DNA from 3 places in the Priestia sp. BR_2 genome. Region 1 is predicted to be linked to each of the others. Evidence: predicted binding sites of a transcription regulator. Region 1 holds the regulator's gene; each other region holds the start of a gene.
The links. Region 1 encodes Rex, which represses fermentation and respiration genes when NADH is low (regulators of the CRP and FNR family bind a similar motif). Its sites were predicted from a motif close to TTGTGAAATATTTCACAA; they were not measured.

Region 1 (10,141 bases):
GAAAACCTACGCCGATGTCGGCTCCGTTATCCGCGAGGGTATCACGCGGTATGTGAAGGAAGTGAAGGACCGCGCATTCCCGGCCGAGGAGCATGTGTTCAAGACGGAGAACAATGCCGGTTCCGAAACGACAACGGCATTATATGGAAGCCAAAAGGAAAAGGTGGGCACGACATCATGAAAGTGATTCGCAGCATTGCGGATTTAAGATCTGAGCTTCGGAATCGGCTGGAGTCCGGCAGAGGACCGGTAGGTCTCGTGCCTACGATGGGTTATTTGCATGAAGGACACGCCAGCCTGATGCGCAAGGCGCGGGAAATGTCAGGCACGGTGGTCATCAGCATCTTTGTCAATCCGATTCAGTTCGGACCGGGCGAGGATTATGAAACTTATCCTCGGGATGAAGCGCGTGACCTGGCCTTGGCGGAATCCGAAGGGGTGGACGTGGTATTCATTCCTGCGGTAGAGGAAATGTACCCTCAGCCGACCAAAACCAAAATTGCCGTAGCGGAAATTACGTCATTGTTGTGCGGGGCCTCCCGCCCCGGACATTTTGACGGTGTCACCACGGTTGTGAATAAATTGTTCAATATCGTAAAGCCCGACTATGCCTTCTTCGGGATGAAGGATGCCCAGCAGGTGGCCGTCATAGAACAAATGGTACGGGATTTGAATATGGATGTGACCATCGTGCCATGTCCGATCATTCGCGAATCCGACGGCCTTGCCCTAAGCTCGCGCAACGTGTATCTGAAGCCGGAAGAGCGGGAACAGGCGCTTGTGCTGTCGGGCTCGCTGCGGACGGCTCAGGAGGCAATCCGGCAGGGACAAGCGACGACGGCAGGAGAGATCCGCGCTCATCTTCGGGATTATATATCCCGCTCTCCGCTCGCTGATATCGATTACGCGGAATTGCTCACCTTCCCGGAGCTTGCGCCCGTGGAAGATTCATACCGCATTGTGGATGAAGACAGAACCGTCATCATGGCGCTGGCCGTGCGTTTTGGCCGCACCCGTCTCATTGACAATGCATTACTTCAACCAAAAGTAGGGGGACCCCATGTTTAGAACGATGATGAAATCCAAAATCCACCGCGCAACGGTGACGGAAGCCAATCTGAACTATGTGGGCAGCATTACCATTGATGAGGATCTAATGGAGGCTGCAGACCTTCTGGAGAATGAAAAAGTTCAAATCGTGAACAATAACAACGGCGCCCGTCTGGAAACGTACGTAATCAAAGGCGAGCGCGGCAGCGGCGTCATTTGCTTGAACGGAGCAGCCGCACGTCTTGTACAGCCCGGCGACAACGTCATTATCATTTCTTATGCCATGATGTCCAAAGAGGAATACGACCATCACACCCCGACGGTCGTGATCGTCGACGAATCGAATAAGCCGGTTACGACGGAATATCGCGAAGTTCACGCCGCCATTCTCTGAAGAACCAAAATGTGTCGGGACCTTAAAGGGATGAAAAGACCGTCTTCTACAGAAAATGAGTTCAGGTCGACGCACTGATCTCATTTTTCCGCTAAGGGTGGGATGCAGCTATGTTTCAACATGTATTCGCCGAAATGAACAACATGTTAGATGAAATTGTGAAGCATTACCCTTCTGCTCAAGGTCCCCAAAAACAGGCGCTGGTACAAAACTGGAACATGCTCAAAAGCATGAGCGAGGGCATTATCGAGGAGTGGCTGCATTTTGAAGAAAAAATGGCCATCTTCCGCGAGAGTGCAGCGTCACCTCCGGTTTTTCCGCCGACCGAAGCGCCTGAATTGCAGCTGGATGCGTTCGTTCGCGGTCAAGGTTACTACAAGCTGTTGATGTTCCAGCCGGCCATACAGCAGTTTGAGGCAGCCGCTGCGGTATTTCCGGACAGCCTTCTGATCAAGTTGTACATTGCCATGTCCCATCTGTATTTGGGGCAAACCGCCCAAGCATCCGACGTACTGATCTCCATCCTGCCCCTGGCTGACAACAGAAAGCTTCGGGCGATGATCTACAATGCGCTTGGATGCATCGAGGTGTTGAATGGACAGCAAGCAAAGGCCGAGGAACATTTTGCACTGGCAATTCATAGCGATCCGACGCTTCCCGACCCCATGATCAACCTGGAGGTCTGCAAGCAGAATCGCGGTGAGCTCCAGTACGGCAGCCAATTGATCTCTTTGCTGTAGAAATCAAGCCACAACAAGAAGCGATGCCAGAGCTCACCTTGAGACTTTGGCATCGCTTTTTGCGTACGGGAGCGGTACAGAAAGCCTGGGGATTTTTTACCCGGAATGTTCAAAACCCGCAACTTCTGGTATGCTGTTAATTAGTCTGGAGGAAAGGGATTTTATCGAAATGAAATTTGCCGTATTGGATTTTGAAACCACGGGCAACCAGTCTGCAGATGAAATCATTCAGGTTGGACTGGCCATCATCGAAGAGGATCGAAGCATATCCCGCGTATACGGCACCTATGTCAATCCCGGGATTCCGATCCCTCCTTTTATTACCGGTTTGACCGGCATTTCCGACAGTGATGTAGCGGATGCTCCGTCATTGGAAGAAATGATGATGGAGCTTGTGCCCATGCTCGACGATGTCGTATTGGTTGGACATAACGTCGCTTTTGATTTTAACTTTTTGCAAAACGCGCTCGATCGCTGCGGCTATTTACCGTTCAGCGGCCGTATTCTAGATACGATGCACTTCTTAAAAATATGCTTTCCCTCGCTCCCGTCCTACCAGCTCGGGATGGTGTCCTCTCATTTCGGCCTGGAGCATGACCGTCCGCACCAGGCGGACAGCGATGCGCTTGCCACAGCCTATGCGCTGCTGAAATGTTTGGAGGAGATCGACGAGCTTCCGCTGCTCACCATTCAGCGTTTAAGCGACCTGTTTGCCGACGAGGACAGCGATTTGGCCTGGTTCTTTGACGGCATTCGTTCCGACAGGGAGCACCGAGCCGTACAAGCGGGAGACACCCATACGTACTACCGCCAGTTTGCCTTGGCGGTGGATGATTGGAACGATATAGCACCTGTCAGAGATGAGACGGAGCCCAACCCCTTGGCCGATGTAAGCTTCGAGCAATACATGAACGATGTTCGTGAACGCCTGAAGGAAACGCTGCCTCATTACGAGAGCAGGGATGCCCAGGACATGATGTTCCAGGAAGTGATGCAGGCGCTGGATGACAATAAACATCTATTGATCGAAGCGGGCACGGGAACCGGCAAATCCCTTGGATATTTGCTGCCGTCGATCTATCAAAGCGTGAAGCAGGAACAGAAGGTTATGGTGAGCACGCATACGATCAACCTTCAAGAACAGCTGCGTGACCGGGATATTCCCCTGCTCACCCAGGTTGTTCCTTTTCCTTTTAAGGCGGCCATTTTCAAGGGCAGGGGACATTATTTGTGTTTGAGAAAATTTGAACATAAAATAAATAGAAGAGATTTTCATTCCCCGAAGGAAGACGTAATAACGGCGGCCCAGATGCTGGTCTGGCTGACCCAGACGGAGAACGGGGATGATGAAGAGCTAAACCTTGGCGGACGCGGAGGGGATTTCTGGGAGACCATCTCCAGCGATTCGGATTCTTGCCTCGGACGCGCCTGCCCTTGGTTCCGCAAATGCTACTATCACAGGGCCAAGCATGAAGCAGGCATCGCGGATGTCGTCATTACGAACCATTCGAAGCTGTTCACCGACGTGAAGGCGAATCATCAGCTGCTGCCAAGCTATGAGCGCCTCGTCATCGACGAAGCGCATCATCTTGAGGATGTCGCCGGCAAGCACCTTGGCTTGCAGATGAAGTATTTTTCGGTGGTCCATACCTTGACCCGTATGTACAAAGACAGCCGAAGCGGGCAGCTCCCGGCTCTGCGCCAGCTGCTGCAAGCTTCGCCGCACGAGAAGGCAGTCGAATGGTCTTCCGTCATCGACCGTTTGTATCCGGACCTCATTACCGTAAAAGAGAACTGGGATCGGCTCAGCGATCAATTGTTCGGACTGCTTCCGGAACGCGGAGACGCTTCTCCGGGAGATGCCGGCCAATTCTCGCTCCGCCTGTCCCCGCTTAAGAAGCCGAAGGATTGGGATTCGATGGCCGAACTGGAGCATCAAATTCATCTGACGCTGGGCGATGTCGTGCGCAAGGGCGATAAGCTGATCGCCGAAATGAAGGAAGATTTGGATGACTACAGCGCGGACAGCCTGTTAACCGACCTATCGGGCCTATTTAAGGACCTGGCCGCGCATCGTGAAGACCTGCGCTCCTTCATGGCCCTGAACGATGAGGGCACGGTATACTGGATGGAGGCGAACGGCAATTTCCGCAGCAAATCGCTGCAGTTGTATGCCGTGCCCGTCGACGTGAGCGCTCATCTGAAGGAATTGTTTTTTGACAAGAAACAAAGCGTGATTCTGACATCGGCAACCTTGTCGGTGGACAAATCGTTTCAGTTCATGATCGAAAACCTGGGTCTTCAGGAAGCGGCTGAAGCGGGGAACCTGAACACGGTTCAGCTCCCGTCCCCGTTTAATTACAGGGAACAGGCCCTTCTTGTCGTGCCGCGCGATTTTCCGAGCGTGAAGGGATCGGTCGGGGATGCACTCTTTGTGAATACGCTCGTGAAGTCTTTGGCCGATACGGCCGTTGCTACGCATGGCCGCATGCTCGTCCTGTTCACTTCGTACCGGATGCTGCGCCAGGTGCACGAGCCGCTGAAAGAAGCGCTGGCATCAAGCGACATCACGGTATTGGGACAAGGTATGGACGGAACCAGCCGTACCAAGTTAATCCGAAGATTTCAGGACAGCAGCGCTTCCGTGCTGCTGGGCACCAGCTCCTTCTGGGAAGGGGTAGACATCCCGGGCGAGGCGCTGACTTGTCTTGCCATCGTCCGGCTGCCGTTCCAGCCGCCGAATCACCCCTTGGTCGAGGCCAAGAGCGAACTGCTGCAGCAGCAGAAGAAGAATCCCTTCATGAAGCTTTCGGTTCCGCAAGCGGTCATTCGTTTCAAACAGGGGTTTGGGCGTCTGGTGCGAACAGCACAAGATAAAGGGATCGTGATCGTGTACGATACCCGGGTCATTGAATCCTATTACGGGAAGTATTTCTTATATTCCTTGCCGGGGCCGAAGATGGAGCATATGCCGACAGAGGGGATCGTTCCCCGAATTTCGGAATGGCTGCAGGAAGAGGCAAGCGCGGGAAACCAAGCGGAATAAAGTGAAACCAAGCACGATCAACAAAAAAAGATGTAGTTATTAACCTATTATTAGGGGGAGCATGCATGAAATCGGAAAAAATTTCGGAAGCCGTGGTCCGCAGATTACCTGTATACTTGCGCTATTTGAATGAGCTTCAGAAGAGGGAGGTTTCCACGGTTTCCTCCCAGGAGCTGGGACAGAAGCTGGACCTCAATCCTGCTCAAATTCGTAAGGACCTGGCGTATTTCGGTGATTTTGGACGGAAAGGGATCGGATATGATGTTTCTTATCTGATCGAGAAGATTCGCCAGATTCTGAAGCTGGACCAGAAGATCAATGTCGCATTGGTCGGGGCCGGTAATCTTGGACATGCATTATCGAATTACAATGCATTCCTGAAGGATAATATGAAGATTGTGGCGATTTTCGATTCGTATTCTCCCAAAGTTGGTATGAAAATTAACAATTTGGTCGTACAGCCGATGGAAGAGCTGGAGAAGACGGTTCATGAGCACGGCATTCGAATCGGGATTATTACCGTTCCGGATTTCGAAGCGCAGAACGTCGCGAATCAGCTTATCGCCTCAGGGATCGAGGCGATTCTGAACTTTGCGCCAACCATCCTGAAAGCCCCAGCCCATATCCGGATTCATACGGCTGATTTTACAACGGATTTGCAAAGTTTGGCCTATTATTTGGATAACGGCAAGGAGGATGCAGCACATGACAACAACGAAGTGGATGGTTAAGAACGGAACGTTTGCAGTACTGGAGGAAGGCCAATCCGTGCTTCGCGGATACCTGGTGGTTGAGAACGACCGGATCACGTACCTGGGCGAAGAGGAGCCCGTCGTGGAAGAGGGGACAGAGATTATCGACGGAACCCATCTGTTCTTCCTGCCCGGATTGGTGAACACGCATGGACATGCCGCCATGTCGCTTCTTCGCGGCTATGGGGACGATCTGGCGCTGCAGGTATGGCTTCAGGAAAAAATGTGGCCGATGGAAGCCAAATTCACGTCAGACGACGTATATTGGGGCACATCGCTCTCCGTGCTGGAGATGATCAAGGGCGGAACCACGACGTTTGTGGATATGTATGACCATATGGATCAGGTCGCGAAGGTTGTCCAGGACTCGGGAATGCGCGGCGTCCTGACGCGCGGCGTAATCGGTTTATGCCCGCCCGAGGTACAGCAGCAGAAGCTGGATGAGGCGGTGGCATTCGCGAAGGATTGGCATGGCAAGGCTGACGGCAGAATTACGACGATGATCTCGCCGCACGCGCCTTATACCTGCCCGCCGGATTTCATCGAAAAATTCGTTCAAGCATCCCATGACTTGAACCTGCCTTTGCATACCCATATGTCCGAAACGGAAACTGAAGTGGCTCAGAATGTTAAGGATTACGGGCTTCGCCCCGTTGCCCATTTGGAGAAGCTGGGCATGTTCTCCCGTCCTACGCTCCTTGCGCATGCCGTTCATCTGACCGATGAGGAAATCGAAGTCTTGGCCAAGCATCAAGTAGCCGTATCGCATAATCCCGGAAGCAATTTGAAGCTTGCCAGCGGAGTCGCCCGCGTACCAGCGCTGCTGAAAGCCGGCGTAACGGTGTCGCTCGGTACCGACGGACCTGCTAGCAACAATAACCTGGATATGTTCGAAGAGATGCGGCTGGCTGCCCTGATCCATAAAGGAGTAAGCGGGGATCCGACGGCCATTCCGGCCTCCGAAGCGCTCCGAATGGGCACGGTATACGGAGCCAAGTCCGCTTTCCTTGAGGATATCGGTATGCTCGCGGTTGGGATGAAGGCCGATATGATCGCATTGAATACGGATCAGGCGCATTTCCTTCCACGGACCGACTATATTTCTCACGCGATCTACTCTGCCAGCGCGAAGGATGTAGAGCATGTATGGGTTGACGGCAAGCAGGTGGTGAAGAATGGCGCGAGCCTTACTCTCGACGAGGAACGCATCCGCCGGGAAGCGCAGCGTGCATTTGAGCGTCTTACAACCCTCTAGGGAATAATCAAGGGGAGCGAGGAAGACGGATTTGAAGAAAAAAACGAAGTGGATATTGCTGAGCGTGTCCGGCGTCCTGCTATTATTGCTTGGCCTACAGCTCTATTATTCCTATGTTATGAAAGATACGTGGAATGAAGAAAGAATGGCGATCCTTGCAGCGAAACAGCATGGCCAATTGGTCTCGTCCGACAAGACCTATAAATCGGTATGGGGCGAGGACAATAACTATTGGGTGGTCAGCGGGAAAGATAAAGACAATCAAGACCGCATGGTCTGGGTGAAGTTTACGGACGATAACGTTCCTGTTGAAGGGACAGATGCCGTTCAGTCGGTGTTATTGAATACGGGCATGTCAGAGGCCGTGATGCGGGACCAGATCCGTAACGAAATGCCGGGTGCGGTCATCAAGCGATTGCTGCCGGGAATGTATGAAGGCGAGTATGCCTGGCAGCTGCAATATGAAAACAACGGTCAGCGCGGTTACCGATTCTATCGTTTTCAAGACGGAAACGCCATCGGAAATGATATTATTCTTCCTAATCAATAAGAAAACAAATGAAAAGGCGTCCCCTCATAGGGATGCCTCTTTGGCACATAAATATGTAAGCGCATACAGAAATAAATTGGTAAAACTGTTCTAAATATTTTCACAGACAAGCATGAAAAAGTATATAAGATATGATATACTCGTACTTGTACGAATTGAGCAGATCAATTACATGCCTCACCATATATCGTTGTTATATGTATTATTGTGCTGCAATTGCTATACAAAATTTCATATCGAAATTGAAGGAGGAACTTCATGAAACTGCGCATTGTACCTATCATGCTGACTGTCGTGATCTCAGCATCGGTCCTCTTTGGCGGTTGGTTTCTGTATCGGCAGATGGCTTTGCAGAATCCGCTCGCAACTGTTGTGTCACAATACGATGGCGTGAAAAGTTCTCATATAGATATTAAACAGGATACCGTGACTTTGAATCTTGATTTGGCTCCGGATGCGAATTTACAAGGTTTGGTTCAGCATATTAAGCAGGAAGGCAAGTCCGTGATCGGGAAGCGGGAATTGAGAATCCAGGTGGAGGACCATTCCTCGGAAGCATTGGATCAATGGTGGGAGCAAGCGATGCTGTCGGTTGCCGAAGCGATGGACAATAAACAGTATACCGATATTCAATCATCGCTCGAGCAGCTGGCTGCCCAGTCGCCGAATTTGAAAGCAAAAGCAACGATCGATGACACCAATGTCTATGTCAGCTTGTCGGACGGCAAGTCTGGTAAATTTATAATCTTGCCGCGTCAACCTGGCAAAATGGAGGTGTGGAACCATGCCTAAATTAGCAAAAGAAATCATGTTAGGCTTCATTCCGGTTTTGTTGGTATTCCTTGTGTTTGTCGGCGTGAACATCGTGCCTCTCTTAATAGCGGCAGGACTCGTAGGCGGCTTGCTGTTTATAGCCAAGATGAAGGGCGGCATCGCGGTTGGTGCCGGAAATGAGCGAAAGCGGAAGAAGAGCGGCCCGGCCAAGCTGACGTTCGAGGAAATCGGCGGGCAGGATAACGCTAAGCAGGAGCTGCGGGAAGCATTGGATTTTCTGATTCGTCACGAGGATATCAAGAAATTCGGCATACGTCCATTGAAGGGGATTCTTCTAACAGGGCCTCCGGGAACAGGGAAGACCTTGATGGCCAAGGCCGCTGCCCATTATACCGATTCTATATTTGTCGCTGCTTCCGGCAGTGAATTCGTGGAGATGTATGTCGGCGTCGGTGCAGGGCGTATCCGGGATTTGTTCAAGGATGCCCGCAACCGCGCGGCCAAAGAAAACAAGCAAAATGCCATCATCTTCATCGATGAGATCGACGTCATCGGCGGTAAACGCGAAGGCGGCCAACAGCGAGAGTACGATCAAACGCTGAATCAGCTGCTGACCGAAATGGACGGCATCTATTCGCAGGACACGCCTCGCATTCTGGTGATCGCCGCAACGAACCGTAAAGAAATGCTGGACAGCGCGCTGCTGCGTCCAGGACGATTCGACCGCCATATTCAAGTGGATCTGCCTGATAAGAAGGGCCGGACGCATATCTTAAACCTGCATGCGGGCAATAAGCCGCTGCATCAAGATGTCGACCTGGAAAAAATAGCAGAGGAAGCCTATGGCTTCTCGGGTGCACAGCTGGAGAGCGTCATGAACGAAGCCGCCATCTATACGATGCGCGAGAACGAACAATTTATCCATCAGCGTCATCTGTCCATGGCGATTGACAAGGTCATGATGGGCGAGCGTTCCGACCGTGAATCGAATTTGGAGGAGAAAAAGCGTGTTGCCATCCACGAATTGGGACATGCTATCATGGCAGAGCTGGTGCGCCCAGGCAGCGTGAAGCAAGTCGCGCTCAGCCCGCGCGGCAAGGCGCTTGGTTATGTTCGCCATAATCCGCAGCAGGAACAGTATTTGTACACAAAAACCTTCCTGGAAGAGCAGATTATGATCGCTCTTGGCGGCGCGGCCGCCGAAGAGATCTATTACGGGGGCCGAAGCACGGGCTCCAGCAATGACTTCGAGCAGTCGCTGAACATCGTGGAGACGATGATGAAGTCGGGTCTGACGTCGCTGGGTATCGTTAACATGAACATGGTTACTACCGAAGAGCTGATGAAAGAGAACAATGTGATATTGGAAGAGCTGATGAATCGCACCAAAACTCTTTTGGAGCAGAAACGGCCGATATTCGACAATTCTCTTGACATCCTGTTGAAGGAAGAAATTCTCTCGGGAGAACAATTTCGTTGTCAATTTCGTGAAAACGCGCTTTTACCAGCATAAATTGTTATGCTGGTTATTTTTTTTTACTTTTTTGTCGTGCTAAGATATTATTATACTTTGTGCTCTA
Region 2 (10,141 bases), on a different contig from region 1:
TCAAGCGGTTGACCGGAAATGACGAACAAGGCTGCGTCGTGGATATTTACGGCGGCGTTCATGAACAATAAATCGTAACCCGTGAAACTCGTCTGCAGGAACCGAACCGGTCTGTTATAATGGAGGGAATGGTTATCGAAGCGAGGGATGTCGATGAAGACCCGTCAAGAGACAGTGACGATCCGGTTCTCGGAAATGAAGGATGCCGCTGCGCTTATGGAACTCGACGAACTGGTATGGGATCGCAATACGGCCCCGGAGCCCCTGAAATGGAGCTCGCGGGACCATTATCTTCTGCAGTGCCCGCCAGGCACGCAGCTTGTTGCGCTGCACGAGGGGGAGCTGTGCGGTTACGTCGGCTTCCGTTCGCCCACAGGCCTTAACAGCAATCGCCATGTGCTCGAGCTGAACATCGCGGTCCACCCTGCCCATCAGCGGCAGGGCATCGGACAGCGGCTGATCGAGGCGGCGAAGGATATGGCGCGGGTGGAAGGCATTGCGAAGCTGAGGCTGCGGGTGCTGTCCAGCAACCCGGGCGCGCTCTCCTTTTACAGAAACTGCGGGTTTAAGGAAGAGGGGCGGCTGATTCGGGAGTTTTACGTGGATGGACGTTACGTTGATGATATTTTAATGTGTTACTTCTTATCATGATTCCCCTCAGGATATCGCCCTGGTCCGGTTCACGGATGCAAAAGAGATGAGATCATAGGGTTGAACAGTCCGGCGGCTTTGCCGGGCTGTTCGTATGATTAGGTCAACCAGAGAGTTCTGGTTGGCCTTTTTGTTTTTGGGGTCCTCCCACTGAAACGGCTTCTGGACAAGGGCATACCCGATTGCATATAGTAGATGAAAAGAAAGATAGCGGAGGTTGTTTTTCCATGACCATGGGCATTGTATCGCTGAACGTTGGAAAGCCTGTAACGGTGGATTACCAGGGGAAGGACCTGTCTACCGGAATTTATAAGCAGCCTGTGGAAGGTCCCCTGTTCCTAAGTTCATTGAATTTCGAAGGGGACGGCCAAGCCGATCTCATCAATCACGGCGGCTTGGATAAGGCGGTGTGCGCGTACCCTTCGGAGCATTATCCGTACTGGGAACGGTCCTTGTGCAAACCGATGCCGTATGCCGCATTCGGCGAAAATCTGACGCTGCGAGGGCTGCTGGAGGATGAAGTCTGCATTGGAGATGTATACCGGATAGGGGGGGCGGTGCTGCAGGTCAGCCAGCCCCGATATCCCTGCTTTAAGCTGTCGCAAAAGCATGGCGTCAAGGACATGCCGGCAAGGGTGCTGAACACGGGTTACAGCGGTTTTTATTTCCGCGTGCTCGAGGAAGGAAGGGTCAGCGCAGACTCCCCCGTTACCCGGCTTGATTCCCAAGCTTCCGGCATCACGGTGCTGGAAGTGCTTCGCATGATGAAGGACGGGCGAAAGGATGAACAAGGGCTTGAGCGCATGCTGGAGATCGACGAACTCGCCTCAAGCTTGAAGTCGCAATTCAGGACATGGCTGGCGACCTTCCGAAGCCGTCAGGATTGAAGTCGCGCGGACTCTTGCCAAGCTCTAAGCCAAGGTTCGCCCGCGTTCTAGAACACATACGGACAACAAAAACGGCTTGCGTCCTTTTGGTAGGATACAAGCCGTTTTCTTATTGGGATGATAGAAAATGCCAGTACCGGCGAAGCTAAACCGTATGCGTTACCTCATCCGCTTCCATTCGCTCTGAATCATGCCGTAGACCGCATGGTTGACATAGCCTTGGGGCAGCTTCTCGGCTTCCCGTATGACTCCCTCAAGGACAAAGCCCAGACGTTCCGGAATCGCCCGGCTGCGATGGTTAGCCGTTGCGCATCGAATCTCCACCCGGTTCAGGCCCATGCGCATCAGCGCGTGATCCGTGAACGCGCGGCACGCGCTTGTCATCAGGCCTTGCCCCGTAAAATGCTGATCCAGCCAGTAGCCGATGCCGACCGAGCGGTTGTTCCAATCGATCTCGTGAAACGAGATCGTGCCCGCCAGCTCCTCGCGCACCCAAATGCCTGCCGAGAAGCCGCCATTGTCGGCTGCTTGCTTCATGGCACCCTTGATATAGTTGAGGGTATCGTTAACCTCGGTGACGGCATCCACCCACGGAAGCCACTTGCGGAGACGGTCACGCGACCGGTCGGTAATCTCGAACATCGCCCGTGCATGTTCGATGGCAAGCGGGCGCAATTCAACATGATCGTCCAATGTGTATCCAAACATACGGTATCTCCTTTGTTCTCCATTGCGAAGTATAAAGTATATGTACCTCTAACGAGTTCGCTTCACTTTTTGCTCCAATGCGTAAATATCTTCTTCCAGGGAAATCATGCGCTGATTGACAACCGTTCGGCAGTCGCTGAGCGCTTGATTGTATAGATGAGGCCCCAAGGTCTCCACGAAAAAATCAAGAACACTCTCTGCGGCCAGATTTCCGAGGGTTTCGCCGCGTTCCGTTTCAAAGTATTCCTGCACCAATTCAATCAGCTGTTCGCGCTGTTCCTTTGGAAATTTGCTGGGCTTCATAAGATGATCGCCGGCCTCCTTCAACTGTTTTTCTCTCCATGCTACCCTATTAAAAAGCCCCCGTCAAAATGATTTTCGCCGCTATATCCGGCTAAGGGAGGAGCCTCTGCAAACAGGTTGAGGACTTGTAGTTATTGCCTGCCGGCCCCCCTGTCCCAAGTCGCGGGCTTACTGCGCGGGAGTGCCGAATTCCTTGAACAATCGCGTCATTACAGGTATATTTAAGAGAAACACGTTTATACAGGAGATAGACAGAAATTACAGGACGAAAGGTTGATCAACGTGGAGAACCATCGGGGCACCCCCTCCAATTTCATAAAGAATGTTATTACCGAAGACCTGAAGTCCGGTAAAGTCAAGGAGATCGTTACCCGTTTCCCGCCGGAGCCGAACGGTTACCTGCATATTGGACATGCCAAGGCCATTTGGATCAATTTTACGCTGGCCGATGAATTCGGCGGACGGACACACTTGCGGTTTGATGACACGAACCCGGTGAAGGAAGACATCGAGTACGTGAACTCCATCAAGGAAGACGTGAAGTGGCTTGGCTTCGATTGGGAAGAGCTGCGGTTCGCGTCCGATTATTTTGAAGAGATGTACAATCGCGCGGTGCTGTTGATTAAGAAAGGGAAGGCTTACGTGGACGACCAGTCCGCTGACCAAATCCGCGAAACGCGCGGAACCTTGACCGAGCCTGGACAGAACAGTCCATACCGGGACCGCAGCGTGGAAGAGAACCTGGATCTGTTCGAGCGGATGCGCAAAGGGGAATTCGCCAACGGCGAACGCGTGCTGCGCGCCAAGATCGATATGGCTTCCCCGAATATCAATCTGCGGGATCCGGTCATCTACCGGATCTCCCACGCGCATCATCACAATACAGGGGATAAGTGGTGCATCTATCCGATGTATGCTTTTGCCCATCCGTTGGAGGATGCCATCGAAGGGGTTACGCATTCCCTGTGCTCCCTGGAGTTTGAAGATCAGCGCCCGTTCTATGATTGGGTCGTGGCGGAATGCGAGATGGACAGCACGCCGCGTCAGTACGAATTCGGGCGTCTGAACGTGGCGCAGACGGTCACCAGCAAACGCAAGCTGAAGCAGCTCGTGGACGAGAACATCGTAGACGGCTGGGACGACCCTCGCATGCCGACGATCTCCGGACTTCGCCGTCTGGGCTATACGCCGGAAGCCATTCGCAATTTCGTGTTCGAGACGGGAATTTCGAAGGCATACGGCACGGTGGACCGCCAAGTGATGGAGCACTTTATCCGTGAAGACCTGAAGCTGAAGGCGCCCCGCACGATGGCCGTGCTGGACCCGCTGAAGGTGGTCATTACGAACTACCCTGAAGGTCAGGTCGAATGGCTGGATGCCGAGAACAACACGGAGAATCCGGAGATGGGGATCCGCCAGATTCCGTTCTCGCGCGAGATTTACATTGAGCAAGAGGATTTCATGGAAGATCCGCCGAGCAAATATTTCCGCTTGTTCCCGGGCAATGAGGTCCGGTTGAAGCATGCGTATTTCATTAAGTGCAATGACGTGATCAAAGACGAGAACGGCAAGGTCGTCGAGATTCACTGCACATACGATCCGGAGACGAAGAGCGGCAGCGGCTTTACCGGACGCAAGGTGAAAGGGACGATTCACTGGGTGGAGGCCACGCAGGCCGTGCCTGCCGAATTCCGTCTGTTCGAGCCGCTGTTCAAGGACGAAGACGAAGAAGCGGAATTGGTGCACGAGGTTGCAGGCGAAGCGGAGGAGGCAGCTGCCGAGAAGTCCTTCTTGGACGACATCAATCCAAATTCGCTGCAAATCGTACAAGGCTTCGTGGAGCCGAATATGAAGGATGTTGCGCCGCAGGACAAGTTCCAGTTCTTCCGCCACGGATATTTCAACGTCGACTCGAAGTATTCGCAGCCAGGACGTCCGGTATTTAACCGCGTGGTTTCCCTGAAGAGCTCGTTCCAGCTTCCGAAGAACTAAACAAGCCAGAGAATAAAAAAAGGGCACGGGTAGGCGCTGATCAGGTCGACCTGGCCCCTAAACGTAAACAAGACTCGAAGATTCCGTTCCAGGATTCATTCGAGTCTTGTTATATTTACGGTGATATCATCTTGGAAGTGAAATCGTACGGGAGATAACTTCGCGTTAACTCGCAGCGTACTCCTCGATCTCGTCCTCTTCGGGATCGTCCGGGTGCAGCGGCTGGTATCCGTGCCTGCGGAGGTTATACCACATCCAGCCAAAGCCGATGGCACCCACGATGGCGAGCATCGTACCGGTCCGGTACATGGCCTGCGCCCCGAAGTTCTGGAACATCCAGCCGCCGGCAAGGCCGCCGATGACACCGGATATGCCGCTCCAGCTTAAGGTATAGATCGCTTGGCCGGAGGCGCGGTACGGCGTCGGAACAAACAGCATCGTCAGCTGAACGCCGACATAGAAGTAGCCGCCGAAGGTAACGCAGTGCAGCAGCTGAATGAAGGCGACCTCCAGCGGGCTGTTGGCTTCGGCCATAAGCAGCCAGCGGAGTGCGAAGAGCAGGCTGACAATCGTCAGGCAGCCGACCAGGACGTTGATTTTCCGCTTCAGGAAGCGGTCAAACAGAATGAAGACCAGCACTTCGAATATCGATGAGAAGAAGATGGCGAGGCCGACCGTCTGCTTGGACCCGCCCAGCTCCAGAATGTATAGGGACATAAAGGTATTGTTCGCCGTGTTCGGGATGGATACCATGATGCCTAACAGGATGAACCAGACGAAATAGGAGTTCAGGAACAGCCTGCTGAGTCCCCTGAGGTTGACCGATGCCGATGCAGCCGTTTTCTGAATGGAGGGCAGCGTAAACATGAACACGGCCGCCACCAGCAGCATGATCGAGAACACGATGGCGATGCGTCCCGAGCCGAGCCGGTCGATGACAGGCCCGGCAGCGATGGCCGTCAGCGCCCATCCGAGCGAGCCCCACAGCCGGAACGAGCCGAACTTTTGCTGGGTTCCATCAATATAGGTCAGAATGAGCGAATTCGTCTGCGAGAACATCGGCGTCTGGAAAAAATAAAAGAAAATCATCGTCATGTATATCATTGCATAGGTATTCGCCTGAAAAACAAGCTGAACCAGCAGCAGCGTACCGGTCATCATGATCAGCAGCACGCGTTTGATGTTGGCCGCCCGGTCACTCCAGAATCCCCAGAACGGATTGGCGAAGATGGACACAAATGGCGCAATCGCCATCAGGCTGCCGATTTCGATTTTGCTCATGCCGATATCTTGCAAATACAACTGGAAGAAACCGGTGAAGATGACCATGGTTCCGTAAATGAAGAAGTTGAACAGCTTGAGCGATGTCAGCGAAGGTTGAGCATTGTCCATATTCCGCAAGTAGGTCATTCCTTTCAAACCGAATACAATCCATAATCGCGGTATAAGAAAAAAGCCGCTTTCCTTTCAATGTATCACGCATTGAAAAGGGATACAAACCATCTTTTAAATGATTTTCCATTATTCTGGATATTAACCTATAAACTGAATCCGATTTTTTATAACGAAGAAAGGCTGGTGGAGCATATGGGCGTTCACTCCCAAGATGTTCGTCTGCCATCGGGTCAAGTGACGGGCATCGCCCTTGCTGGAGGAGCCTCCCGGAGAATGGGGAGAAACAAGGCGCTGCTGCCCATGGAGGGGATGAGTTTGATTGAACGGACGGTCCACGCGCTGGACAAAGTCAGCGGAAGGGTGATCCTGTCTGCCAATGACCCGGAACCTTATCAATTCCTCGGCTTGGAATGCGTCCCCGACCTTTATGTCGGACAAGGTCCGATGGCGGGCCTTCACGCCGCCCTGAAGTCTTCCCGGAGCACATGGAATCTGGTCGCAGCTTGCGATATGCCTTATATCCACGAGCGGTTTCTCCAGGGGCTGCTGGATCTGGCGAACAAGCAGGACACGGCTGAGGCCGTAATCCCGGTCGTGGAAGGAAGGATGCACCCGCTGCTGGCAGCGTATCGCAGAGAGACCGCGGAAAGCCTTGAGCGCAGGCTGATCCGGGGGCAGCTCCGCATGGTGGAGTGGGTGCAGGAGCTGAATGCCGTCTTTGCGAATGAGGAGGAATTAGCGGAGGTTACCGGCCTTGATCCGCGCCGAATCTTATTTAACATGAATACGCCCGTGGATTACGAGGCTGCAGGCGGTCTGCTGAATACGGAAGAATGATCGTCCCTGCACGCATCCTATAAAAATAGCCCCGCCATTCGAATGCTTGGCGGGGCTTTCTAGTATATAAAGGCGGTTTGCTTTGGTTATGCTGATTCTGCTCTCATGCGCTGAGCAAAAGCTCATCCGCCGATCTGCGACATGCGCCGGGCCGTAGGAGTATGGCTTTGGGCCTTTTTCTCCAGCGCGAGCGCCATTTCATGGTTCAGCGGCTTGGCGCCGAGCGCTTTGCGGAACAGGTTCGCCACCGCCGAGGGGTCATCGATGACGCGGCGCACGTTAAATTCGTCCGACCAATATAGGCAAGCCTTGATATGGCCGTCGGCCGTCAGCCTGAGCCGGTTGCAGGAATCGCAGAAATGATCGCTGACCGGATGGATCAAACCGAACGTTCCCGTTGCTCCAACCACCTTCATATTGCGCGAAGGACCGTTGCCGGAAGGGCCCTGCTCTTCTTGAATGGCCCAGCCGGCCTCTTGGCACACTTCGGCTACTCGGCTCAGCGGCAGGTACGAATCCCGCCAGGTATCGGATGCTTGGCCGATCGGCATGTATTCAATAAAGCGGACATGAAGGGGACGATCAAGCGTCAGGGCGATAAAGTCGCGAATCTCGTCCTCATTGAAGCCCTTCATTAACACCATGTTCAGCTTGATCGGATTCAGGCCGGCTTCATAGGCGGCTTCAATGCCTTCCAGCACTTTATGCACCCGGCCGCCGCGCGTGATGCGAGCGTAACGCTCTTCCTGGAGCGAATCCAGGCTGATGTTGATGCGGGTGAGTCCCGCTTCCTTCAGCAGGCGGGCCTTGGATGGGAGCATGATCCCGTTGGTGGTGAGGGATATATCTTGAATTCCTTCAATGGAAGCAATCTGATGGACCAAGGTTTCCAGATCCTTGCGCACAAGCGGCTCGCCGCCGGTAAGGCGTACTTTGGAGACGCCCATGGGGGCCAGAACGCGCATGATCGCGGCGATCTCTTCATAGCTCATTATCTGATCGTGAGGTTGGAATTCCATCCCTTCTTCCGGCATACAATATACACAACGAAGATTGCACCGATCCGTCACCGAGATTCGAATATAATCATGGACACGACCGAAGGAATCTTTAAGCGGTTCGATCATGGAAATCCCCCTTTTACTAGCGTGCATGGTCACATTGTAGCCATTCCCCGAACAGGAGTCAATGCATTGTAAGGGTCATGTCAGCGGGACAAGCCGCACGGATAAGTTCAAGGATTTGTGAGAAGTATCACAGAAAACGCTTTCTAAATCCTGTATATTGAACCTGTGGACCAAAGCTTTCTCCCCTTGAAAGCGAGTAGTGACATTCTAGATTTCCGAAAGTTTCCTGGTTTTTCCGAAATTTTCGGAAATCATTTCAAACTGCTTTCATTAGACGTTCATCTAAGATATACTGTCAAGGATATCACATCCAACAAGAAAGGTTACCAATAGGAGGTTCGATATGGCGATATCACCTGTTCAAACTTTGGAGGTGCCTGACGTCTGTCACAGGTGGCTTGAAAACCGGGGGACGGTCTACGAGCTGCTGATTGATTTTTTGGGCAATTGGCCCAGCTTGTCTATGATTGCGGAATGGAGCCGCGGGAGCGGAATTAGCAAGGCGGCGGAGTGTTCGAAGGCCGGTACGGACCTGATGAAATATTTATGCGGACGCTCGCCTGAGGAATTGGTTCGGATTTGCGAATATGAGAGGGCGGAATACCGCCGGCTGCTTCAGCAGTCCAAACCTCGCCAGGCCGCGGAATCCCATTATACGAAGGATGGATGCGCTCAGGATTTGGCCGAGTGTTATGCATCCGCCGGTGTTGCCTTTAATAAACTGCATGGCGAAGCGGACGATCATATAGCCATTGAACTGGAATTTATGACGCTGCTTCATGACCGTATGCTGAACAATACGTATTGTGAAGATAGCATGTTGCAATTAATGGAGGTACAAGAGAAGTTTCTGGAGGAGCATCTGTTGTCATGGGTGCCATCCCTCTGCAAGGAACTGAAGGGGTCCACGCAAAGTCCGCTATACCAGTCGTTATTCAGCCTGTTGGAGGAATTCCTCGCGCAGGATCTGAACATGCTGAAGACCTGGAAGCATTCCAAGGAAGCCATGCTGGTGCATTAGCGCCAGAATCATATCATTGTCACCAAACAGAACAACGCCCCGGCCTCCTTGAATTAGGAGGGCCGGGGCGTTTGGTGTTCTAATTAATCTTCGATTCTTTTCTTGCTGAACTTCATCAGGAACTCGTATACGATTGGTACAACCACGAGCGTCAGCAGCGTGGAACTGATCAGACCGCCGATAACCGTGATGCCGAGTCCTTTCGAGATAATGCCTGCGCTGCTCTCCCAGCCGAATACGAGAGGCAGGAGCGCGCCGATGGTTGCCAGAGCCGTCATCAGAATCGGACGAAGACGGGTAGCGCCGGCTTCGAGCAAGGCTTCGCGCGTGCTCATTCCTTCGCGTTCCATATGGATCACGCGGTCGATCAACACGATCGCGTTCGTCACCACGATACCGATCAGCATGAGCACGCCCATCAGTGCAGACACGTTCAGTGTTTCGCCCGTGACGAGCAGGCCTATGATAGCGCCGATGACAATGAACGGCAGCGAGAACAGGATGGCGAATGGAGCGAGTCCCCCGCCAAACGTAACCACGAGTACAAAGTATACGATAGCGATGGCTGCCAGCATGGCGAGCCCGAGCTGTCCGAAGGTTTCGTTAATTTGCTCGGTGACGCCTCCGAATTGGACGGATACGCCGTCTGGAAGCTCAAGCTTGTTCACTTCGGTCTCCAGGTTGGTCGAAGCCGAGCCTACGTCGCTGGACAGGATGTCGGCTGTGACACTCACAACCATTTTACCGTCGATGCGCGTAATGGAATCCGGAGTGGTTCCTTTTTCCACCTTGGCCACATCCTTGATCGGTACTTCGATGCCGAGCGGGGAGGTCACGGTTTCGTTCTCGATTTCCTTAATGCTCTTATAGGTTTTGCTGTCCGCTTCAATGTAAACATTGTAGGTTTTGTCTTCGATCTTGACTTCGGTCAAGACCGGACGTTCCCGTACCGGAGCCAGCTTCATGGCCAGCTGTCCGGCCGTCAGGCCCAGTGAGCTGAGCTTCTCTTGATCGGCTACCAGCGTGTACTGCTCAAACGCTTCGGACAAGCTGGTTTCCGCATTTTCAAACGTCGCGGTATCCTTGTTCGCAAGCTCTGCGATTTGATCGGCCACCGGCTTGATCTGCTCCAGCGAGTCGCCGAAGACGTTCACCGTCAGCTGGCTGCCGCCAAAGGCGCCGGCTGCCATGTCCATATTGGACCAAGTGCCGTCCGGCAC
Region 3 (10,141 bases), on a different contig from region 1:
TTCGATTTCGTGTCCATGGCATTGGTGCAGCCGGCTGAAGACCGATTTGTATTGACCTGGCAGTATGCCTCGGGAAACATCAACGAGAGGTACAAGCGCATCGTGCTGCATTCCGGCAAGGGCATCGCCGGCATGGTGTTTAAGACCGGGAAACCGATGCTGATCCCGAATGTGAATGCGGATATTGAATCAAGGGACTTGTATAATTATCCGATTATCGTTGCAGAGCAGCTGAAGAGCCTCGGTGCCATACCGCTGTGGGAAGGCACGCGCGTCATGGGGGTTTTGCTTGTGGGATACCGTAAGGAGAACATGCTGGATCACAAGGCCTTTGCGTCTTTTCAGGAAGGTATAGGGACGGAATTTGGCGCTTTTTATGCCAAGGAGGTACCACGGCCGTGATTCAAATGACGGATGAGCATCTGAGCGAATTGCTGAGAAACATGTATCAGAATAGCATGGAAGCCATTTTTTTTATGGACGAGGACGGCAGCGTGGTCGCGATGAATCCGGCTGCGGAGAATATCCTTGACATTGAAGTGATCGAGAGGATGCACTCCGGACAGGACGGGTCCTTCTGCCAGACCTGCGAAGGGTACACCGACGAACAGGATCTCATCTCCTGCTCCAAATGCTATCTGGATTATCCGGATGGAGAATTCTCGTCGTTCCAAGTCTATCTGAAGACGCGGTCCGAAGGAATTGTTCCTTATGCGGCCAGTTACCATACCATCGATGAAGCCCGCGGCATCCGGGTGATGATGCTCCTCGATCTGACGAAGCAGCAGAAAACGCAGGAAATGCTGCAGCGGACGAATATGCTGAAATACGTCATCAAGGCACAGGAGGACGAGCGCAAGCGGATCTCGCGCGAGCTGCACGATAGCGTGGCTCAGGAGCTCTTAAGCTCGCTGGTCGACCTGCGCGTCGTTAAATATATGAATGTGGGCGAGGATGTGCTCAAGAAGCTGCACCAGACCGAGGCGTCTTTAACGAGGCTGCTGGATGATATCCGGCATTTGTCGGTCGAGCTCCGGCCCGCTTCCCTCGATGATTTGGGGCTGGAGGCTGCCTTCCGCTCCCATTTCAAATGGATCGGGAAGAATTACGGCATGCTGGTTGAATTCTCTGCCGAGTTGGCGGCGGCCCGCTATGGCAGCGAGATTGAAACGGTGGTGTACCGGGTTTGCCAGGAAGCGGTGTTAAATGCCTTGAAATATTCGGGAACGGACGAGGTTCATGTCCGATTATGCGAGGAGAACGGCTGCCTTCAGTTAACCGTCCGGGACGATGGCGCCGGATTTAACATGATCATTGACGAAGCCAAGGGAACCGGACTCGGGCTGTACGGAATGCGCGAACGCGCTGAGCTCGTCGGTGGCCAGTTTACTTTGGTTTCCGCTCCCGGCGAGGGGACGACGGTTCAGCTGAAGATCCCGCTTACGAGCAACGGCAAGGCGGAGGTGAGGGGAACATGAAAATTGTGATCGCGGATGATCATGCCGTGGTCCGCAGCGGATTTTCCATGATTCTGAATTACCAAGAGGATATGGAGGTCGTCGCGACGGCGGCAGACGGCATCGAGGCATACGCCATGGTGGCCAAGCACCGGCCGCATGTGCTGTTGATGGATTTAAGCATGCCTCCCGGCGAGAGCGGATTGATTGCCACAGGCAAGATCAGCAGCGAATTTCCGGAAACGAAAATTTTGATCCTGACCATGTATGACGATGACGATTACCTGTTCCATGTTTTGAAGAACGGGGCTTCGGGTTACGTGCTCAAAAATGCGCCGGATGATGAATTGATTTCGGCCATCCGCATGGTCCATAAGGGAGGAACCTACATCCACCCCCAGATGGCCACGTCCCTGGTCCGGGAATTTATCAAGAAAGACAGCGAGAGCGCGGAGCAGGATCCGTTCAACAGTCTGTCCCAACGGGAGATTGAAATCCTGCCGCTGATCGCGAAGGGCTATGGCAACAAGGAAATCGCGGAAAAACTATTTGTATCGGTCAAAACGGTGGAAGCGCACAAGGCCAAAATCATGGAAAAGCTGAAATTGAAGAGCCGCCCGGAGTTAGTGGAATATGCGCTGAAGAAAAAACTGCTGGATTTTTAATTATGGCGCATAAGCAGGGTGATTGCGGTAAGGAATAGGGAAGTTCCCCGGAGAGATTCAGGGAACTTCCCTATTCGCATTGTGAATAGGTGCACGTACAATAGGAGCTGGGGATCAATATGCCATTCATTACGCTTTGGAAAAGGTGATGGGAATGATCAAAAAGCTGCAGCTTCCGCTGCAAACAATGAATCTGGTGCTTGGTTTTATGGTATGGGTCATCATCTCCGCGCTCCTGCCGTTCATAAGAGAAGATATCGCCATTCCGGCAGACCGGATCGCCATTCTGACGGCCATTCCGGTGGTCCTGGGCTCGGTTCTGCGGATACCGCTCGGCTATTACGCCAACGTGGTCGGAGCACGAATTGTTTTTATATCCAGCTTCATCCTGCTGCTGTTTCCGGTCTATTTTATCAGCGTGGCTTCATCCTTTACGCATCTGGTCATCGGCGGCTTGTTCCTTGGGATCGGTGGGGCCGTGTTCTCGGTGGGCGTGACCTCATTGCCGAAATACTATGCAAAAGAGAAGCTGGGACTGGTCAATGGGATCTACGGCATGGGCAACATCGGTACAGCCATTACGACATTTGCCGCACCGGTCATCGCAACGGGGATCGGATGGTCAAAAACCGTCCAGCTGTATTTGATCCTGCTGCTGATATTTGCATTATTCAATGTTTTTTTAGGCGACCGCAAAGAAATCAAGGTGAAAACACCGGTCATGGAACAGATCAAGGGTGTATATAAGAATGAAAAACTGTGGTTTTTCTCGCTTTTTTATTTCATTACCTTCGGTTCGTTCGTAGCCTTTACGGTGTACTTGCCGAACTTCCTGGTTTCTCATTTTGAGCTGGCCAAGGTGGATGCCGGGATGCGGACGGCCGGGTTCATCATGATCGCGACTTTTTTGCGTCCCGTCGGCGGCTGGCTTGCAGATCGATTTAAACCGCTGTTCTTATTAATGGGCGTATTCCTGGGGCTGACGGCTGCGGCTATCCTGTTGGCATTCTCCCCGTCCATCGGCTTGTATACGGCCGGCTGCTTAACCATAGCCGTTGGTGCGGGTCTCGGCAACGGGGTCATTTTCAAACTCGTGCCCCTTTATTTCAACAAGCAGGCGGGCATCGTGAATGGCATCGTGTCCATGATGGGCGGTCTTGGCGGTTTCTTTCCGCCGCTGCTGCTTTCCTTTATCCATTCGGTTACGGGGCAGTATTCCATCGGCTTCATGGCTTTGTCGCAGGTTGCGCTTGCGAGCTTCGTCGTTGTGGTATGGATGTACTACCAGGACAAACTTGCCGTGCAATCCGAGGTGTTTAACTCCACCGGCCAAGGGATTCTGGTAACGGATCCAAGCGGAAGGATCAGTGCCGTCAATCCGGCATTCACGAAGCTAACGGGATACTCGGAGGAGGAAGTGCTCGGCAAAAATCCGAGCGTGCTGAAGTCCGGAAGGCAATCGCCGGCGTTTTATCGCGCAATGTGGTCTGAAATCATGGAACGCGGAAGCTGGCAGGGGGAGATTTGGAACCGCAGGAAAAACGGGGAGGAATATTTGGAGCTGTTGACCATTAATGCCGTAAGGGACGAATCCGGCGACATCATTCATTATGTAGGTACCTTTAGCGATATTACATACCATTCGTCCGGCAATGCTTCGAGCGGCTGACAAGAGATGAATCGTTGTCGGTGCGAGTTGATGGATGGAGAGGGAGAGAGGCATGAAAAAGACGAGGATTGTGATTCCGCGGGAGCATGGAGGCTGGGCCATGGTCTCTGTACCTTATTTCATCGGAATGGTGGCTGCCAAGCCGGCCCTTCTGCACCTTCCGCTGTTTTTGGCGTGGTTGTTTCTATATATGGCGTCCTATCCGTTTCTGCAATCCTTAAAGACCCCGGCCAAACGCAAAACCTGGATATCCTGGGGGACCGTTTATGCTCTTGTTGCCGCCGTGTTTCTGGTTCCGGTACTTGTTCTCAAGCCGTCGATGCTCTGGTTTGCGCCGGTCCTCCTCGTGCTGATCATGGTTAATGTCTGGCATGTCCTCCGCAAAGCGGAGCGTGCGCTGCTGAACGATATTTGTGCGATCCTGCTGTTCTGTACCGGAGGCGCCGCTGCATACATGCTGGGAGGAGGAGGCTTCGATCAGCTGCTAGCTGCTGTTGTTGCTCTGAATTTCCTATATTTCACGGGAACCGTATTCTTTGTCAAATCCGTATTTCGGGAGCGGAAAAACAGGCGCTGGACGGCATATGCCATCATGTATCATTCGGTGATGCTGATTCTGCCGATATTCCTCGGGCATGGATCTTGATGTAACCTGCTTTCGCTATCGCGACGGCGAAATTGCACGGCTGCCTTCGGTCGGCTTCCATGCGAATCGACTCTGTCGTCCATTCTGTTATAATAAGGGAATGGATACAGAAGGGAAGAATGCAAATATGGCATATACAGCACAGCAGGTGGCCGAATGGATGGTGGAGGAAATCCGGTTTACGGGCAATTTGTATCAGACGGAAGCCATCCGTTATGTACGCGAGAACTTCGGGGAAGAATTTGTCTTCGTGAACGAGAATGGAAATGCTTCGCTGTCCAAGGACGTGAAGAAGGCCTTCCGCAAACTGCATGGCGGCCGGATTGCCTGGGATCGCGACGGATTCATGTGGGCCTGGACGTAATCCCGCTATAACCGAATAATCAAAAGACGGGAGAGGCCGGATCGGCAGGCCACATCCTTATATTAATGAGAGCGAGGGTGCCCCAAAAGATCTTAGATCTGGCGGGATGCTCTCTTTTTCTGTTAGGAGGCGCTCCGAGTACGAATCGTTCCTCCCATCGCTGTTGCCCCCAAATTTCTTGGAACGGTTCTAAGCAAGGATGAAATTCGGGGACAAAGGCGACCGCTCTCGCTTGTCCGGAATCGTTTCGTCCTCTCCGCTACGTTGTGCAGATCCCTCACTTTAATTAGCATACGAAAAAAACCGTCTCTTGGTAAAATGAAAGTGTTGCCTATCATTTACGAAAGAAACGGTTGGAACACTATTTTGTCAACGGTACCAAGATCGAAGCCAATGCCAACCGCTATACGTTCGTCTGTGGTAAAGCGGTTGTCAAGCACAAGGCGAAATTACAGAAGAAAGTCCAGACGCTGTTTTCAACCATCGAAGATGCCGGGATGGCTTTCACTTGCCGATAATCTGCTCAAGGCGGCAACGAACCGAAAAGCAAGAAATGGCGGTGCAAGGATAATATCCTGAGCACCGTCATTACTTCATTTGACACATTTTTTAATCTGACGAACCGTCCGTCAAGTGAACAACCCTACTTATTTATGGGGCAGCTGTTCTCATCATGAATCAATGGATCCGATGGATCGTGAATTGTCCGGTCGAGGCGTGCAGCGTCTTCGCCGTTTGCTGGGGGTCCAGCTGGCGATGGCGTTCTACCGCATAGCGGAACTCGTAGAAGCCGCCGAGCGTAGCCTTGAAATTGGTCTCCCAGTAGTTCGTTAATATCCAGGCATACGTGGAAGGACGGCTGTCCGCCGGCTGCATGGTGTGAAGCTGGCGCGGCCCGTGCTCCAGCGTTCCGAGCTGTACGAGCGGCGTGTCTGTCATGGACAGGGTCAACGCTTCCCGGTCTTTAGCCGAGTGCCAGAAGATTCCCTCCTGCACGCTGGTGTAATCGAGGCAGCTTCCAGGAATTTGATCCTTCCAAGGCCGGACATGGCATCCGGCTTTTTCGGCGTATAACTCGGCTTCCGTCCCCAGCGAGAACGGCAGGGCCACATAGACATTTTCCGGCAGCCAAACGCTGTCCTTGTGGAAGCGGACGGACACCTCGACACGAGGCTGGTTGGCAAACATCTTGATGTGGAGGGCATAGTAGCTGAGCCCCTTCACGTCGAACACCAGCTCGACCAGGGCAAACAGCGGTCCGTTGTCCAGCACGGTCGCCCGGGTTAAGCGCCCGGCATCCCGCTGGACGTTGGTGCCCTTCCGGTTGCGTCCCATGCGGCGGCGGGTCGAGCATATTTCGGATGGATTAAACTCATCCTGTGCCGGCGTAACCTCGTAGAGAGGGGTGAATGCCCCGTGCTCGCGTTCGCCGTCCAACAGGTCCGCCGAGCGTGTCTTATCGATCCACGACGTAATGCCGTTGTTCATTTCCCATTCGATCCGGAAGAAGTCGGATTCGAGCGAACTCTTGCCCGCCACGATCGGATAGGGAGTCAAGGGCTGGGTCCAAATGTCGGCGATGCCTTCGCACGCAATCGGTTCGGTATTCCGCGCGGTCGCCATATTCCTGGAAGCAGCGAGAACATCTGACGATTCGGGCGCATGAATAAACAATATCCGGGACTCTCCCGCTTCAAGCGTGAGCTCCGTAACGAGTGCCCCCGTATGTGTCAATTGGTACGGAAGCGGCTGCCCGGTCGTTTCGTCGATGAGCTCGAACCTTTTCTTCAGAATCACGTATTCCCAACCATCCAGTGGGATGGTGACCTGCAGCGTTGCTTCAGCCGGCTCCGTGTTGATTACCTCGTAGCGGAGGGGACGATGGGGGGCAAGCAGTGCGCCCTGACGGGCAACGAGCGCTTGGTCCAGCGCCCGGTAAGCCAGCTTGCTGGCTTCCGCCGCATAGGCTTGCTTTCGCACCTCCAGCATCTGCACCTGCGGATGCCAAGGCTCATACACGGAGGAATGGTAGCCCCAGGTATGCTCGGCGTACATGGTCAGCGCCTGCGAGGCCTCCTCGATCTCGGCGAGGCTCGCCGCTGCATGGCCCGGATCGAGACGCTTGACTTTGCGAAGCGTGCGCTGGGCATCCCGGTAAATCTGGGTATGCATCGCCGTGGAGGCGACCCCATCGGTCCACCAGTCCGGCCAATCCCCGCGGTGCACCGGAAGCGCGGACAGATCCTCCTGCTTCAAGACGGCAAAAAATTCGGAGAGCGTGGCCATTTTAATGGTGATTTGGTCGCCGTATTGTTCATTCCATGCGCTTATCCATTCCGCAATGTCGGCATTCGGGGACGCATTGTCCGTACCCAGGCCGGAGACCATGACGGGAACGAAGGAATACGGGTAGGACTCCTGCTCAAGATTCCATAAATACCGGTTAATCCGCAGGGCAGCAATGTCGTTGTGCCGCTCCTCGGGCTCCATCAGATTATGCTGAAGCTCATCCTTGATGATGTATTTGCCGAGTGCGTCAGGGCAGAACCCGAGCTCGTTGCCGAACATGTAATGCTCGCCGTTCCATACGAGCAGCCTGCCGCCGCTGTGGCTTTCCCACCAGAACGGGGTTTGTTTGCGGCCCAGCGGATACATGCCGTGGTGCGTATGGATGCAGGAAAACAGATGCTCGATGTTATTTTGCAGCAGGCTATCCGCATAACCCCAGCTGTACCCGTTGATGTCGGCGGTCATGGCGCTGTCGATCCGATGTCCGAAAGTGTTTGCATACCTTTGCGCCTTGCCGTGATTGCGCAGAAGGAGGTCGAAGTCCGGGAGCTCCGTCATGTTGAGATAGGTTCCGGACAGTTCGATATCACCGCGGATTACCGCTTGCTGAAAAGCCTCCTTTTCTTCCGTTGTGGCCGATTCGAGGAATTTCTCAACCGCCCAGAATGTTTCGCAAGTCCAGCGGAACGATTTCCATTCCGGACGTTCTCCGCGGTGTGCGGCATCCGTGATGCCCAGAGCCTGGCGGATAAAATCGACATGGTACTGCTCGATCCGTTCCTGACGCTCGGTGTAACCGATATCCGTGTGAGAATGATGGATGGCATAGATCGTCCAGGGACGGGCGGGTTTATGGCTTCCTTGGCGTGATATGTTCTTGTTCATATGATAGGACCTCCTAATGATAATATGGAGCGGATCGTTCGCCCGCCGTATCGTCAAACAGCTTCTCAATGCCGTAAAACACCGCGGACGTACCGTCCTCGAGACAGTCGATTGGAACGCTGTGCGTACTACCCAAGGCCAGCTGCATATCCCTTTCCCATAAGGGCAGGCTGCCCGAGATCTGTCCGCCCAGCACCAAGCGGTCCGGCCGGAATCCGGATAGGTAGGGCCGCAGCATGCCTCCCAGATTGCTGCCGTATTCCCGGAATAATTCGCGGGCCTGCCCATTACCTCGCGTTGCCGCTTCCGCCAGATCGGCTACGTCGATTCCGTCCGTCAGGAGTCCCCGCTCCGAGGCCATCCTCAGAATGCCTCTTCTCCCGAAATAGCTGTCCACGATGTGGTCCCGGTAAGGCTCCGCATACAGCATGCCGCTGCCAGGGATACCGTCCTTGCCGGCTACGATCCGGCCATTCTCCACGAAGGCCGAACCGAGACCCGTACCGAGCGTCAGGCATACGAGACGTTCCGCCCTGAACCGGATGGAGGCGCCCAGCCCGAACATGAAGGCGTCGTTCCCGAACCGGATGTCGGCAGCGGTCAAACGATTCATCATGGCACCCGGAAAGGATGGTTTGAGGCTCTGGAACTTCGAACGGAGCAGATCCCGAACCGACAGTTTGTACAGCCCATCATATTTGCCGATGCCTTGAAGAAGGGCAACGCCTTTTGCGTAATCGAAGGGCCCCGGAAAGGCAAAGCCGATCCGGATCGAATCGCGATAGTCCACCGGCCGGAAGGCCGAGGCGTAAAAGCGTAACAAATCATGGCAGGCGCCGGCGAAGCTGGCGATCGCTTCCTCCGCCGTTCCTTGCGATGCCGAAGGCCGGATGAGGAACGAGCCGGGGACAAGCTGCCCGTTCACGAGCAGCGCCCCCTTCAAAGCGGTTCCCCCGGCATCAAGCGTTATGGTGATGGGGGCAGGGGGAGACGGGCTTCCCGGATCGTCCCAATCAGGGCGGTTCATGAAAACTCTCCGTTTGCCGCTCTCCGGGAAGGCGGAAGCAGCGGGAGATTCCATTCCGGGTTGACCCTGGCCGCAATCAAGGTGCATGGGGATCCGGACAGGTTCTCCAATCGGTATTCGCCTATACATGCCGGAACGATGTAGGATTCCGCATAGCCCCATTCAACGGCCCCACCCTCGTCCGCAGCCGGTACAAGGCGGACGCGGTCGCCTTCCACGAGATTGTACATAACGAACTCTCCTTGGGTATCCGCTTTCCAGGTATCCTGCAAATTCAGCCTGCTGACCTGGAACAGAAGATCTTCCCGTTGTCCCAGCAGTTCCTCCGTGCTGCCGCCTTGACGGCTTACGACGGAAGGCCTAGCGATAAGCCCGTCCTCAACTGCCGGCGTATTCATGGCGTCATTGATATTGTGGCGCGCATGCTCAGGGTTCATCGGGCGTGGCTTGCCATCGGCGTCCAGCCGCAGATAATCATAAATCTTGAACGTAAACCACCAGGTGGTCGAGGAGATTTCCAGCACGAGATTATCCCTGCCGGAGCAGTGGACCGTACCCGGTGGAATAAGGTAGAGATCCCCTGTTTGCGAGCGGTACTCGTTAACGTAGTCGGAGAGCTCCAGCGGCTCTTCCTGAAGATGGGCATTCTCGACGGCTTCAAGGAGCCGTCCGCCGGTGATCCCTTCCTTCAGTCCCAAATACACCTTGGCTCCCGGGACATTACGCATGATGTAGTACGACTCTTGCTGTGTCATATGTTCATTGAACTGCGCCTCTGCATATTCCTGCAGCGGATGCACCTGAAGCGACAGCTCGCCGCCCTGCATCGTATCCAGATAGTCAAACCGGATCGGAAAATAATCGCCGAACAGCTCGAAATTACGCGTTCCCATAATTTCCTGGGGGGCTGCCTCCATCAACAAAGTGAACGGAACCTCGAAGGTGACATTCTGCACGCGCAGCAGCAGCGTGTTCTCGGGAGCGATGGGTTCAAAGCTCCAGGCGCAGTTCGGCCATTCTTCGGGAAGGCCGCACAATTCCTTAAGGTATTGCCCTCCCCATATCCCCGGGGCAAAAAACGGCTTGACCCGAAACGGCTGCCGGGCCGCTTGATGCAGCACGCTTGCCAATTTCGCTGC

Region 2: RB298_RS05340 (TorD/DmsD family molecular chaperone) is a predicted target of Rex. The motif match lies at 8,016-8,033, and genes of this name have one in related genera.
Region 3: RB298_RS10985 (nitrate/nitrite transporter) is a predicted target of Rex. The motif match lies at 2,202-2,219, and genes of this name have one in related genera.

The regions. Positions count from the first base shown of each region.
Region 1 covers NZ_JAVFHM010000194.1:40,807-50,947, forward strand. Annotated here, with positions in the region: gene panB (3-methyl-2-oxobutanoate hydroxymethyltransferase) at 1-181, shown strand, start outside; gene panC (pantoate--beta-alanine ligase) at 178-1,068, shown strand; gene panD (aspartate 1-decarboxylase) at 1,061-1,444, shown strand; gene RB298_RS14720 (hypothetical protein) at 1,555-2,184, shown strand; gene dinG (ATP-dependent DNA helicase DinG) at 2,354-5,230, shown strand; gene RB298_RS14730 (redox-sensing transcriptional repressor Rex) at 5,296-5,961, shown strand; gene RB298_RS14735 (amidohydrolase) at 5,936-7,237, shown strand; gene RB298_RS14740 (cell wall elongation regulator TseB-like domain-containing protein) at 7,269-7,787, shown strand; gene RB298_RS14745 (hypothetical protein) at 8,046-8,579, shown strand; gene RB298_RS14750 (AAA family ATPase) at 8,572-10,074, shown strand.
Region 2 covers NZ_JAVFHM010000139.1:31,236-41,376, reverse strand. Annotated here, with positions in the region: gene RB298_RS05385 (GH36-type glycosyl hydrolase domain-containing protein) at 1-71, shown strand, start outside; gene RB298_RS05380 (GNAT family N-acetyltransferase) at 154-651, shown strand; gene RB298_RS05375 (MOSC domain-containing protein) at 879-1,538, shown strand; gene RB298_RS05370 (GNAT family N-acetyltransferase) at 1,698-2,246, opposite strand; gene RB298_RS05365 (DUF2164 domain-containing protein) at 2,295-2,549, opposite strand; gene RB298_RS05360 (glutamine--tRNA ligase/YqeY domain fusion protein) at 2,823-4,541, shown strand; gene RB298_RS05355 (MFS transporter) at 4,707-5,942, opposite strand; gene mobA (molybdenum cofactor guanylyltransferase) at 6,129-6,773, shown strand; gene moaA (GTP 3',8-cyclase MoaA) at 6,896-7,900, opposite strand; gene RB298_RS05340 (TorD/DmsD family molecular chaperone) at 8,244-8,921, shown strand; gene RB298_RS05335 (efflux RND transporter permease subunit) at 9,005-10,141, opposite strand, start outside.
Region 3 covers NZ_JAVFHM010000188.1:140,477-150,617, forward strand. Annotated here, with positions in the region: gene RB298_RS10970 (GAF domain-containing protein) at 1-402, shown strand, start outside; gene RB298_RS10975 (sensor histidine kinase) at 399-1,478, shown strand; gene RB298_RS10980 (response regulator transcription factor) at 1,475-2,122, shown strand; gene RB298_RS10985 (nitrate/nitrite transporter) at 2,277-3,791, shown strand; gene RB298_RS10990 (YwiC-like family protein) at 3,844-4,437, shown strand; gene RB298_RS10995 (DUF6953 family protein) at 4,565-4,801, shown strand; gene RB298_RS11000 (glycoside hydrolase family 38 N-terminal domain-containing protein) at 5,480-7,975, opposite strand; gene RB298_RS11005 (ROK family protein) at 7,989-9,002, opposite strand; gene RB298_RS11010 (class I mannose-6-phosphate isomerase) at 8,999-10,141, opposite strand, start outside.